One region of the Caproicibacterium sp. XB2 genome, then DNA from elsewhere that is predicted to be linked to it. Evidence: riboswitches for the same ligand, from Rfam matches in the RefSeq annotation. Region 1 holds a riboswitch; each other region holds the start of a gene.
The links. A riboswitch is a leader RNA that binds a small molecule or an ion and turns the genes downstream of it on or off. The one in region 1 is predicted to bind thiamine pyrophosphate.
Positions count from the first base shown of each region.

Region 2: it holds a riboswitch for thiamine pyrophosphate, as region 1 does, so the genes downstream of both, ACIHKT_RS01760 (MTH1187 family thiamine-binding protein) here and thiC (phosphomethylpyrimidine synthase ThiC) in region 1, are expected to answer to the same signal.
Region 3: it holds a riboswitch for thiamine pyrophosphate, as region 1 does, so the genes downstream of both, thiD (bifunctional hydroxymethylpyrimidine kinase/phosphomethylpyrimidine kinase) here and thiC (phosphomethylpyrimidine synthase ThiC) in region 1, are expected to answer to the same signal.

Region 1 covers NZ_CP173227.1:1,595,532-1,599,741, reverse strand. Annotated here, with positions in the region: gene ACIHKT_RS07995 (PTS transporter subunit IIC) at 1-651, opposite strand, end outside; gene ACIHKT_RS07990 (transcription repressor NadR) at 771-1,283, opposite strand; TPP riboswitch at 1,413-1,522, shown strand; gene thiC (phosphomethylpyrimidine synthase ThiC) at 1,599-2,906, shown strand; gene ACIHKT_RS07980 (DMT family transporter) at 3,145-4,119, shown strand.
Region 2 covers NZ_CP173227.1:380,902-385,111, reverse strand. Annotated here, with positions in the region: gene ACIHKT_RS01770 (ABC transporter substrate-binding protein) at 1-190, opposite strand, end outside; gene ACIHKT_RS01765 (ABC transporter permease) at 244-1,026, opposite strand; gene ACIHKT_RS01760 (MTH1187 family thiamine-binding protein) at 995-1,303, opposite strand; TPP riboswitch at 1,421-1,533, opposite strand; gene ACIHKT_RS01755 (penicillin-binding transpeptidase domain-containing protein) at 1,593-2,981, opposite strand; gene ACIHKT_RS01750 (FtsW/RodA/SpoVE family cell cycle protein) at 2,983-4,210, opposite strand, start outside.
Region 3 covers NZ_CP173227.1:243,976-248,185, forward strand. Annotated here, with positions in the region: gene ACIHKT_RS01125 (M23 family metallopeptidase) at 42-854, opposite strand; gene lexA (transcriptional repressor LexA) at 1,187-1,780, shown strand; TPP riboswitch at 1,908-2,014, shown strand; gene thiD (bifunctional hydroxymethylpyrimidine kinase/phosphomethylpyrimidine kinase) at 2,190-2,999, shown strand; gene cytX (putative hydroxymethylpyrimidine transporter CytX) at 2,996-4,168, shown strand.

The DNA of each region.
Region 1 (4,210 bases):
AGCACCGCCAGCCAGTCCGGTGAGGGACAGCGCCGCGCAAATGGCCGCCGAAGAAATGGGCAGCGTCAGCGCAATGCCCACCAGTACAGATACGACAATCCCCATCAGGAACGGCTGCAGGTTGGTGGCCCACATAATGAGCGTGCCCATCTTCATGGCCAGCGCGCCCAGTGCGGGTGCCCACCACCACGACAGCACCACGCCCACGCCGATTGTCACCAGCGGCGTGACAAGAATGTCCACTTTCGTTTCATGCGAAATTGCCTTGCCGACTTCCGAAGCGATAATAGCAACGAACAGCACCGCCAGCGGTCCGCCGGCTCCACCCAGTGCGTTGGAAGCAAAGCCTACTGCGATGAGGGAGAACAGAACCAGCGGCGGACAATGCAGAGCATAACCGATTGCAACGGCCATAGCCGGTCCACTCATGGCGGAGGCAAGGCCGCCCACCGTGTAGGATGTGCCGGCGACCGTTGCTACCGGTGCAGTGAGAAAGCCGATGTGGAACTGTGTGCCTAGTGTGCTAATAATGGTGCCAATCAGCAGGGAGCAGAACAGCCCCTGCGCCATGGCCCCCAGCGCGTCTACGCCGTAGCGCTGAGCGGAGATGACAATATCTTTTCGTTTGAGGAACGCTTTTACTTTTTCCAAGAAAACACCTGCTTTAAAAATATATATTTATGCGTTTACATGGATTTACATGTGTCTTGATACCAATAAATACAATCATACACAACCAGGCGTACCTTGTCAACCATTTTTGTTGGGATTTATTCGTCCAGTAAAATATGCAGGCGGTGCAGTGCGGTCTGCACCCGCTCAAACGCGGCTTCATCCGGACAGGCAAGCGTGTGCAGGTGAATGCCGTCCGTCAGGTTGGAAAGCAGCTGTGCATCTGACTGCGCACAGCGCTGCATAAACTGCTGTACCTCATACCGGCAGGAAATCTGCAGCGGGCCGGTCAGCTGTCCGTAAATGGGATGTTCCACAATGACGTCCAGCACAGTGCAGCCTTGGTCCACAATGGCTAGCAGTTCCGCCTGTGTTTGGACTGTATCGTGGCGGCAGGCAATCTGCCGTACCAGTCCTTCCGCCGGACGGCGTGTGGTATAGCCGCGGGGTGTGGCGGAAATATCCGCACCGCCGGCCCGCAGCAGGGCGATATCCCCCACAATGACCTGTCGGCTGACGGAAAAAGTTTCCGCCAATGCAGAAGCACTTACCGGCTTTTCTGCCCCCTGCAGCAGATGTACGATTGCGCTGCGCCGTTCCTTTGCATTCATGGTTCGCAGCCTCCTTCATTTTTTGTTCTGTATTGCTTATCTTACCATATCGTTTGTCAGATGAAAACAGTTTCTAGGCGTTTCCCCGGCAGGATATTGACAAAATACCGAATATATGGTACACTTGCCTCAAATATTCAGGGGAGCTTGTCTACAGCAAGCTGAGAGGAAGTTTTACACTTCGACCCTTTAACCTGATGTGGGCAATGCCACCGTAGGGAGTAAGGAAATACTTGCTTTTACGCGGAGAATGCCCGGTGTGGCGTTCTCCGCTTTTTGCTGCCCGGAATGAAAAAGAAGGAAGGCTTTTTATCAATGGAATACACAACACAGATGGACGCCGCAAAGAAGGGCATGGTCACCAATGCTATGCGGACAGTTGCCCAAAAAGAAAACATTCCGGCAGAAAAAGTGCGGCAGCTGGTTGCCGCCGGTCAGGCAGTGATTCCCTGCAACAAGAATCATGCTTCCCTTTCACCCAGCGGTGTAGGTTCGGCGCTTAAAACGAAAATTAATGTCAACCTTGGTACTTCCCGCGACTGCAGGGACCTCGACATGGAACTGGAAAAGGTCAAAAGTGCAGTGGATATGGGCACCGAAGCGATTATGGACCTCAGCTCCTGCGGCGATACACAGAAGTTCCGTCGTATGCTTACCCAGCAGTGCCCGGCGATAATTGGTACCGTGCCTATTTACGACGCGGTTGTGTATTATCATAAGGCACTGAAGGACATTACCACCGAGGAGTGGCTGGATATTGTGCGGATGCACGCACAGGACGGCGTGGACTTTATGACAATTCACTGCGGCATTAACCGTGAAACCGCCCAGAAGTTTAAACGCAACAAGCGCCTGATGAATATTGTTTCCCGCGGTGGTTCCATTATCTTTGCGTGGATGATGATGACAGGCAAGGAGAATCCGTTTTACGAGCATTTTGATGAAGTGCTGGACATTTGTCAGCAGTACGATGTGACGCTCAGCTTGGGCGATGCGTGCCGTCCCGGCTGCCTTGCAGATGGCACGGACGCTTCCCAGATAGAGGAGCTTATCACACTGGGTGAACTGACCAAGCGCGCATGGGCAAAAAATGTGCAGGTCATGATTGAGGGCCCCGGACATATGCCGCTGGACCAGATTGCCGCCAACATGGAGATTGAAAAGACACTGTGCCATGGTGCACCGTTCTATGTGCTGGGACCAATCGTCACCGACATTGCGCCGGGCTATGACCACATCACTTCCGCTATCGGCGGTGCCCTTGCTGCGTGGAAGGGTGCCGCGTTCCTGTGCTACGTTACGCCGGCCGAACACCTGCGTCTGCCGGACCTGCAGGATGTAAAAGAGGGCATTATTGCCGCGCGCATTGCGGCCCATGTCGCTGACATTGCCAAGGGTGTTCCCGGTGCCGCTGACTGGGACCGGGACATGGGACAGGCACGCAGAGAACTGGACTGGGAAAAGATTTTCTCCCTCTCCATTGACCCGGAGAAGGCCCGCCGCTACCGTGCCGCCTCCCAGCCGGAAAAAGAAGATACCTGCACCATGTGCGGGAATTTCTGTGCCGTGAAAAACATGAACCGGATTTTGGATGGCGAAGTGGTATCAATCTTTAACGAATAAAGGCCAAAAAGGCCAAGCCCTTATTCTGCCTTTTTTATACATTTTCCTCCTTGAAGAGTACGGCAAAACAGAGCAGAGCTGTGCCCGTGCGGGACTTCCCGCCGGACCGGGCTGCTCTGTTTTGCTGTATATGAGCAGATTCCACGGGAAAATTGGATTTTTCCCGTAAATAAGCGTCTTTTGTGAAGAAATATGGTATAGTGTAAACTGGACTTTAATAGTTTGAGGAGATGTCATCATGAAGAAAGGCCCAATCTATATTTTGCTGGCAACACTGCTTTTTTCGTCGATGGAAGTGGCGCTGAAAGGACTGGCTGGCAGCTTTAACCCGATTCAGATTACCTGCACACGGTTCCTTGCGGCGGGTATTCTGCTGATTCCCTTTGCACACCGTGCGCTGCGAAAGCGCAGCTGCACCATTGCCCGTACAGACTATAAATTTCTGGCGGTGCTTGGATTTTTAAATGTGGTGCTGAGTATGTCTTTTTATCAGCTGGCGGTACATAATGCGGAGGCTTCCGCGGTGGCGGTGCTGTTCTCCAGCAACCCCATTTTTGTCATTATGCTGGCGGGTGTGCTGCTGCACGAAACTGTGCACAAAAACCAAGTAGTCACGATGGTGCTGGAACTGCTGGGCATTTTGATTATTCTGAACCCCATGCATATGAAAGGGAACAGAACTGGTGTGGCGTTTGCGCTGATTTCGGCGGTGCTGTTTGCGCTGTACAGCACACTCAGCAAGAAAAAATGTGCGGACTACGGCGGACTGGCGGTTACCTGCGGCGGATTTCTGTTCGGCAGCGCGGAAATGCTGCTGCTGATTGCGGTATCCCACATTCCAGCCGTGGCGGGGGTACTGACAGCTGCCGGGCTGGGTGCTTTTTCGGCTGTCCCCATGCTGAGCGGCTATACCCTGCAGAATCTTCCCATTGTGCTGTATGTCTTTATCGGCATCACCTGTGGTGGGTTTGCCTTTTACTTTTTGGCAATGGAGGAAACTTCCGCGGCGGAAGCATCCATTGTGTTCATGCTGAAACCGGCCATTGCGCCTGTCTTTGCGGTGCTGATTCTGGGCGAATCCATTACCCCCAATATGCTGATGGGCATTGTGCTGATGCTGGCGGGATCGCTCATCAATGTGCTGCCGCAGATTTTGCAGCAAAGGGCTGCACATACAGTACCGGAAACGGATGAAACAGGGGTCGGCTGCTGACAGCAGCGCAAAACAGATACGATGATAAGGAGCAGAATATAAATATCACCGACATTGCAAAGATGGTGGGTATCACGGTGCGGTTCTGTCC
Region 2 (4,210 bases), 790 kb from region 1:
CTGTATTCGGGGTATAGTCCAAAACGAATTTGATTTTCTCCAGCTTGCCGTCGGCCGCGGAAGAGGCAGCCGTACCGGAAGCTGTACCGGATGCAGCCGAGGATGCCGCACCGCCCGCGCAGGCAGTCATCGAAACAGCCATGGCGGCTGCCAATACACCGGCAATCAGGGATTTTCCAAACTTTTTCATATTTTCAGGAACTCCTTTTAGAACTCTATTGATGGAACGAATCGGAATCTGCTTCAGGCAGACTTTTCTTTCCGGCGTTTGCGGTCCCACGGCATGCACAGCCGCTGTACCACATCTACCAGTTTCATTAAAATTAGACTGATAATGGATACGAGGAAGATAACCGCAAACATGCGGTCGTAGGCATAGCTCTTTCGTACGCGCGTCATATATACGCCAAGGCCGGAGTTGCCGCCCAGCCACTCTGCCACAACCGCACCAATCACCGAATAGGAAACGCTGATGCGCAGGCCAGAAAAGAAGTTGTTAAGGGAACTTGGAATTTTTACATGGCAGAAAATCTGCCATCGGCTGCTGCCCATGGTACGCATCAGGTTAATCACGTCTGGGTCGGCACTATCAAATCCATTGAGCAGACCAACCGCAATGGGAAAGTAACAGGAAATGACAACCAGAACAATTTTCGGCGTCATATCATAACCGAGCCACAGCACCAGCAGCGGTGCAATAGCCACCGTCGGCACCGTTTGGGTTAAAATCAAAATTGGGTACAGGCTTTTCTTCACCAAGCGAAAACGGTCCATTAAAAAAGCTGAAAGAAATGCCAAAATTACCGCAATCAGCATGCCCCAAAATGTTTCCTGCAAAGACGTGGAGGCATTGTACATCAAAGACGAAAAGTCATCAATGAATGCCTGCACAACCTGCACCGGACTTGGCAGCATAAAGTTCGGCACAACATTAAAGGAAACAACCGACTGCCATACAATCAAAATGATAACGATGAGAAAAATTGGGGAGAGCTTATCTGTGATACTTTGTAACTTTCTGCGCAATCGTCAGGACCCCTCCCTGCGGCTTGTAGCTGATTTTTACGTAGGAAGCAACCTGCGGACAGCCCGCCTTAACGGCAATGTACTGGCACTGTTTCACAATCTCCATCAGCTGCTCATAGTCGCCTTCCATTGTGGTTTCAAACGGGCCAACATAATAATTAACGCCGGTGCTCTTAATATAAGCAATCACTTCGTCAACAATGCGGACAACCTCTTCGTCGGTACCGACCTGTGGCAGCACCTGAATGGCAACACTTGCGGGGAATTCTTCTTTCATTTTACAATCTCCTTCGTTTTTTGCAGAAATCTGCTGTAAAGAATAATAGGAAAAGTGATACCGGCCGAATAGGCAGCAAAAAGCCGCCTATACCCGGAAAAGGTACAGGCGGCGGCTAAAAACCCGATTGTATGTTACCTCCGCCGGTATTATCCGGATCAGGCCAAAGGGTCCGGAATTTCTCCCGTCTCAGCCAAGCCCCGTAAGGCCAAGCGCCCCATTTATAAGAACGGTTTTATTGTACAGCAGGAAAGCCATTTTGTCAAATCTTGTAGAAAAGGGACACCCGTTACTCCTTGTACTTTGCCGCTGCCGCCAGCAGGTCCCGCAGGATTGGTCCGGCAGAGTTAATGCCGAAAGAATCCGTGTGTTCCACAACCACTGCCGCAGCGTAAGGTGTGCTTTCATTGGATGAAAAAGCGACCATCCAGCCGTTATTCCCGCGGCCGCTGCCCAGTTCCGCTGTACCGGTCTTTGCGCACACGCTGTCGATGCCGTCAAAGGAATCATCACCGTAGGCAATCTTCACGTTGCCGCGCATATAGTTTTTCAACCGGCTGGCTACATCCGAGCTCATCAGCTGCTTGCCAGTCTTCACACTGCCAAACTTGTTTTTATCGGTCAGGTCACCGCTGACGCCTTTAATCACGCGCAGTTCCTGCGGGGAACCACCGTTGGCGATTGCCCCTAATAGACGCACCATATAGCCGGGGCTGACCTGGTCCGTATACTGTCCAGTGCCGGACCAGCCCAGCTGGTTTTTGCTTGCTTTACTCACATCATAGCTGCCCTTTGCTGCATTCAGTGTATCCACCGTATAACCAGAATTCACACCGAGCGCATTGGCTGCAGCGGTCATTTTATCTTTGCCCATTTCCATGGCAAGCGTTGCAAACGTGACATTACAGGAATTTGCGAACGCGTGCTGGAAGTTTTGCGTACCATGCTGCTCGCGGTTTGTACAGGTAATATCGTTGCCCTCTACCTTAATGGCACCGTGGCAGGTAAACATGCGGCTGTCCAAATCCGGAATGTTTTGTATAGCAGCAGCTGCCGTTACAATCTTAAAAATAGAGCCAGGCGTCAGCTGGCCGGAAAGGACCTTATTGACATAAACACCGCTGTACTTGGAATTAGTTTGCAAATTACTGGGTGGGTCGGATGGGTCAAATGTAGGCGTACTGACCATGCACAAAATTTCACCGGTGCGCCAGTTGGTCAAAACCGCGGCACCCTTTCGTCCCGCAAGTGCATTGTATGCCAACTTGTTTAAACGGCTGTCCACAGTAAGGGAAATGGTGCCGCCCGTTTTGGAGGGGTGCACGTCCGTCAATCCAGTAACAATGTTATAACCAGTTAGTTCCGTTTTAAAGGCATTTTGTACACCGGTGGAGATGTTGCCGGCAGAGTCGCCTACCAAATGCAGCGTTGCCTTCCGCACTGTTTCACTGTCCGCATAGGTGCGCTTCCCGTTTTTGGTAGACACCAGTTTTACACCGTTGCGGTCCGCTACAGTGCCGTCCGCCACAGTAGAAGTGCCATTCAGATGCGCATTGTAAGGCTGCATGGCCCATTTGCTTCCCTGTGTGACATACTGGTACAAAAAGGTACACAGCCCCGCAGTAAACAAAAGCAGAAAAAAGAACAGAAACAAAGAACGCTTGCCGGTTGTTTTCATGCTATCTTCGCCTCCTGACTGCATAGGTCCGCTCGTCGCTGGACTTAATAAAGGCCAGCGCACCCCATGTGGCCATCATGCTGCTGCCGCCTGCACTGATAAACGGAAGTGTCACACCGGTAAGCGGAATGATATCCGTGCTGCCGAAAATATTCAGGCATGCCTGAAACAGCAGCATTCCGGCAGCAGCGCAGGCAGTAATGGAATAGAACGTGGAGCGGGAACGCGTCACGTCACTGCGCGCAAACAAAATAAACAGCGCAATCACGCCCACAATAACAACGGACATCAACAGGCCCAATTCCTCATTGAGCATTCCGAAAACGAGGTCACTGGTGTTGGCCGCAATCGTGGTATAGCCTTTCAGCGGGCTGATGCCGCCGCCGAGACCGCCGTTGCCAATACCCACGCCGAACAGACCGCCGCTGGCGGAATAGGTCAGCACACGCGTCTGCTGCAAGCCCTTGTCATACAGATACGCCGGCTCCCAAATGTGGTGCCACACGGCAAACCGTTCTTTGACATGGCTAAACATTCCCAGCACGGTAATAATGCCGACACCGGCCGCCGCAATACTCAGCACGATGGTGCGCACCGAACCGGAACGCATAAAAGCGATAATCAGAAACGTTGCAAAAAAGACAGCCGCGCCGCCGATATCTTTCTCCAGAACCAGGATACCCATGACACACACCAACAAGCCAATGAAACCAATCAGGTTTCGTTTGGTCTGCAAACGGTCCAGTGTAGCGGCACCGGAAAAGATAAATGCCAGTTTGACAAATTCACTGGGCTGCAGAGATATGCCCGCAAAGTAAATCCAGTTTTTTGAGCCGTTAACACTTCTGCCGATAACCAGCGGCGCCGCCAACAACAATACGCCAAAAATGGCAATAGGAATCCGCCAGCGGTTCACGCGGTCCAAATCCTTCATAAACCAAATTAGAAAGGAAAACAGGAAAATGCCCGCTATCATCATTAGGACCTGCATATAAGCGGCATTCATGGTCGGATGAAACAGGGTAAGCTGTGTCGGTGCTGTCTGGGTCTTTGTCAATTTTTGACGCGTACCGCACAGCAGTGCAGTACCAATCCCGCACAAGGTAAACGCCAGCGTTTCCAACTCAAAGTTGACACGACCCAGTACATACCGGGAAACCATATAATAAATCCACTCGGTCATCAGGACCATAACCATAGGCAGCAGCGGCAGCAGCGAAAACTGCTTG
Region 3 (4,210 bases), 650 kb from region 1:
ACTCCGAATCTGCGGCGCTGTGTTGCAGTACAATTTTTCGGTCACTTTAAAAGGTCTGCCGGGTCTAGAAATTTGCCGCTTTTTTGAACAGCAAAATGCAGGTGGGGGGCCTCGTCTGCTTCGCAGGGGATTTCTCCCACCTTGCCAAGCTGATGTCCAACTTTGACCGTATCTCCTTTGTGCACAGAAATGTCGGTTAGTCCACAATAGCAGGTAGTCAGGCCGTTTGCATGGACAACCTGTACCATACCGCCAAAGTCTTCCGGTTCGGACACGGCCTGCACAGTGCCATCCGCCGCAGCGCATACGGGTGTACCTTTCGCGGCACGCAGGTCAATGCCGGCGTGTGCACGCCAGTCATGCATCGTTTTCGAGTAGAGCGGTGTTTCGCTGAAGGCGTGCTGTACCGGTGCATCCGGTACAGGTTCCTGCAGACCGGCAGGCGCAGCTGCAGCAGGCGCAGCAGACTTCGGCTGTGCCGCAGCTGCCGCGGAAGAAGCGGGTGCTGCCGATGCTTCCGCCTGGCTGCTTTGGGCAGGTTCACTGGTTACACTGCTCGTTTCCCAGCCGCTCTGTGAAGAAACGGACGGCAAGCTTTCTTGTGGGGAAGACACGGTGCTTTCCGTAATGGTGTTCAGTGTATCCAAAGTGCTTTTTTTGTACTTGTGCAAACTGCTGTAGGTTGTCCATCCCGCCACGGTAACTGCCGTCAGGCAAATAACCAGTGCAATGTAAAACCCTTTCTTTCCTTTTGGGGGCTTTTTACCGGGCGATGAGTTTGTGCCGCCGGATGGATATCCGGTGCTTGTTCCGTTTTCCTGTTCTTCCTGCTTTTTATAATCTTGTGTATTCAATCCTGCCACCTCCAGCCCTAGTATGGCCTTGCGGCAGGAAAATATACCAAAACAGGAAGTTTAGACAGAAAAAAACCGGGCTGCGGCACCCGGTTTTTTTCAATAGCTTGAGGGGTATATTGAGGAGGGTAGAACATACATCAAGTGAACGGTGCGGCTCCGTTGTTCTTGATTACATACTCAGTATACAGCGCTATAGCCCAAAATTTGTTAATAGTATGTGAATGTTTTATAAAGAATAACAACATTACGCCGTTTACAAACAAACGTTTGCGATTTTGTCCTTTCTATGGTATACTTATTTGCGGCGAAAGGAAAAGAGGAAATACAATATGCTTACAGCAAGCCAGCAGAAAGTTTACGACTACCTGAAAAGCCGCCTACAAACTGGGCTGCCGCCTACCGTGCGGGAAATCTGCGCGGCAACCGGTTTAAAATCGACTTCCAGCGTACATGCACATTTAAAAACACTGGAAAAAGAGGGCCTTATCACACGGGATGCCGGTCTGAACCGGGCCATTCATCTGACAGGGCAGAGTCGTTCTGTTCCCGTGCTGCAGGTACCTATTGTCGGCAGGGTCGCGGCGGGACGGCCCATTTTGGCAGTGGAGGATACAGAAGGCCATGTGCCCTATGCACCGGCGAAACGCAGTGAAGATGATGTCTATTTTGCCCTGCATGTACATGGAGAAAGTATGCGGGATGCCGGCATATTAGATAATGACATCGTCATTGCCCGTCAGACACCGGAAGCGGAAAACGGCGAAATCGTCATTGCAATGATAGATGGAGAAGCGACCGTTAAACGCTTTTATCGGGAACCCGGCCGTGTGCGTCTGCAGCCAGAAAATCCGGACTTTGAACCGATTTACACCAAAGAAGTTGCCATTCTCGGCAAGGTGGTTGCCCTCTACCGCAACTATTAAATAAAATATCTGAACAAGAAGCCAGCGCTGTTTAGGCGCTGGCTTTTTCTATGCCGCGGAAGCAATCCAACGAGAAATACCAATAAACAGCTTGCCTTGACAAGATGAAAATGATTCGATATACTAAAAATATATGTGGGGAGCTCACAAACGTGGGCTGAGAGTAAGCGAAAGTGCTTTGACCCTTCACCTGATTTGGGTAATGCCAACGTAGGGAACAAGAAAGAATTGTTTGTGGCAGCGCCTTTTGCAGGCACTGCTTTTCTTTTTGCCCGCCTTTGTTCCCACAGAACAGAAAAATGGGATATCCAGCAAAAGACCGCCGCTTTCACGGCTGGCTTTTGCGGCTGGCAGATTGGGGGCACCACCTTCTGCCGCAAAATGAAATGCTGGAAAGGGGTAATTACAAATGAGGACAGCATTAACAATCGCCGGAAGCGATTCCAGCGGTGGCGCCGGTATTCAGGCGGATATCAAAACCATGACGATGAATGGCGTATTTGCCATGAGCGCCATTACGGCTTTGACAGCGCAGAACACGACCGGCGTGCAGGGGATTTTTGAAGTGGGTTCGTCGTTCCTGGCACAGCAGATTGACAGTGTCTTTACAGATATTCGGCCGGACGCGGTTAAAATTGGTATGGTCGCTTCTTCTGCGCTGATTGAAACGATTGCGGAACGTCTGCGGTTTTACAAGGCGGAGAACATTGTGGTGGACCCCGTTATGGTAGCTACAAGCGGCGCAAAGCTGATTTCAGATGACGCTGTAGCGATACTGAAGGAACAGCTGCTGCCGCTGGCGACGGTACTGACACCAAACATTCCGGAAGCCGAGGTTTTGTCCGGACAAAAAATCACTTCGCCGCAGGACATGGAAAAGGCGGCGGCGGTTATCGGCAGCACCTATTCCTGTGCGGTGCTGTGCAAGGGCGGACATCGGCTGAACGATGCCAATGACCTCCTGTACCGTGACGGCGGATACAAATGGTTTGAGGGCAGGCGCATTGATAACCCCAACACGCATGGGACAGGTTGTACGCTGTCCAGTGCCATTGCGGCGAACCTTGCGAAAGGATACGATTTGGATACATCTGTCTGCAAGGCAAAAACGTATCTTTCCGGTGCGCTTGCCGCAATGCTGGATTTAGGTGCGGGCAGCGGTCCTATGGACCATGCGTTTGACCTAAAGCCGGCCTATTATGAGGAAGCGCGCCGATGAAAAAAACTTCGACCTTTCAAAACGGACTCATTTGGTTTGGCGCAGGCGTGTCCATTGCGGAAATCCTAACGGGGACTTATTTTGCGCCGCTGGGGTTCCAAAAAGGACTGCTGGCGATTCTTTTGGGGCATTTGATTGGCTGCTGTATGCTGTTCTTTGCTGGACTGATTGGCGGACGCAGCGGGCGCAGTGCCATGGGCACGGTCCAAATGAGCTTTGGCAGAATCGGCTGTTTGTTTTTTGCTTTCCTAAATATTCTTCAGTTGGTGGGCTGGACTGCAATTATGATTTACGACGGGGCGCTGGCTGCGAACGGTGTCGTTAGCACCGGCGCATGGGTATGGTGCCTCGTCATCGGCGGCCTTATCCTTGTGTGGATTGCCGTCGGTGTGGAAAACCTCGGCTGGCTTAATAAAATTGCCATGGCAGCACTGCTGGTGCTGACGGTTGTTCTGTGTGCTGTAATTTTCCGCGATGGTCAGGCGGAACCGGCAGTCAAAGGGGACTTGACATTTGGCGCAGCGGTGGAATTGGCAGTCACCATGCCGCTGTCGTGGCTGCCTCTGATTTCCGACTACACGCGTGAGGCGCAGCACCCGTTTGCCGCAACGCTGACCAGTACGGTGGTATACGGAATGGTCAGCTGCTGGATGTACATTATCGGCATGGGAGCGGCTATTCTAACGGGAAAGGCAGACATTGCCGCCATGATGGTGAAAGCCGGATTGGGCATTGCGGCACTGCTGATTTTGATTCTTTCTACGGTGACGACCACCTTTCTTGACGCATGGAGCGCCGGTATTTCTGCGGAGTCACTGTCCAAAAAGATAAATGGCAGGCACGCGGCGATGTTGGTTACAGCCGTAGGCACCGTCTGCGCGATGTTATTCCCGATGGATGATATTACCGATTTTCTGTACTTAATCGGTTCCGTATTTGCGCCGATGGTTGCGGTGCAAATTGCAGATTTCTTCCTGCTGAAATGGAACTGCGGAGAAAGCAGGCTGGACGTGCTGAATGCGGTGGTCTGGTTGGCCGGATTTATCCTATATCGGGTACTGATGCGTGTGGACACGCCGGTCGGCTGTACATTGCCGGATATGGCGGCCACATTGCTGCTGTGTGTTGCTGCCCGCAGCGTGCAGAGAAAAATAACGCAAAAAGCTTAAACAGAAAGGGGCTGCTGCAAAGTTTTCGTTTTGCAGCAGCCC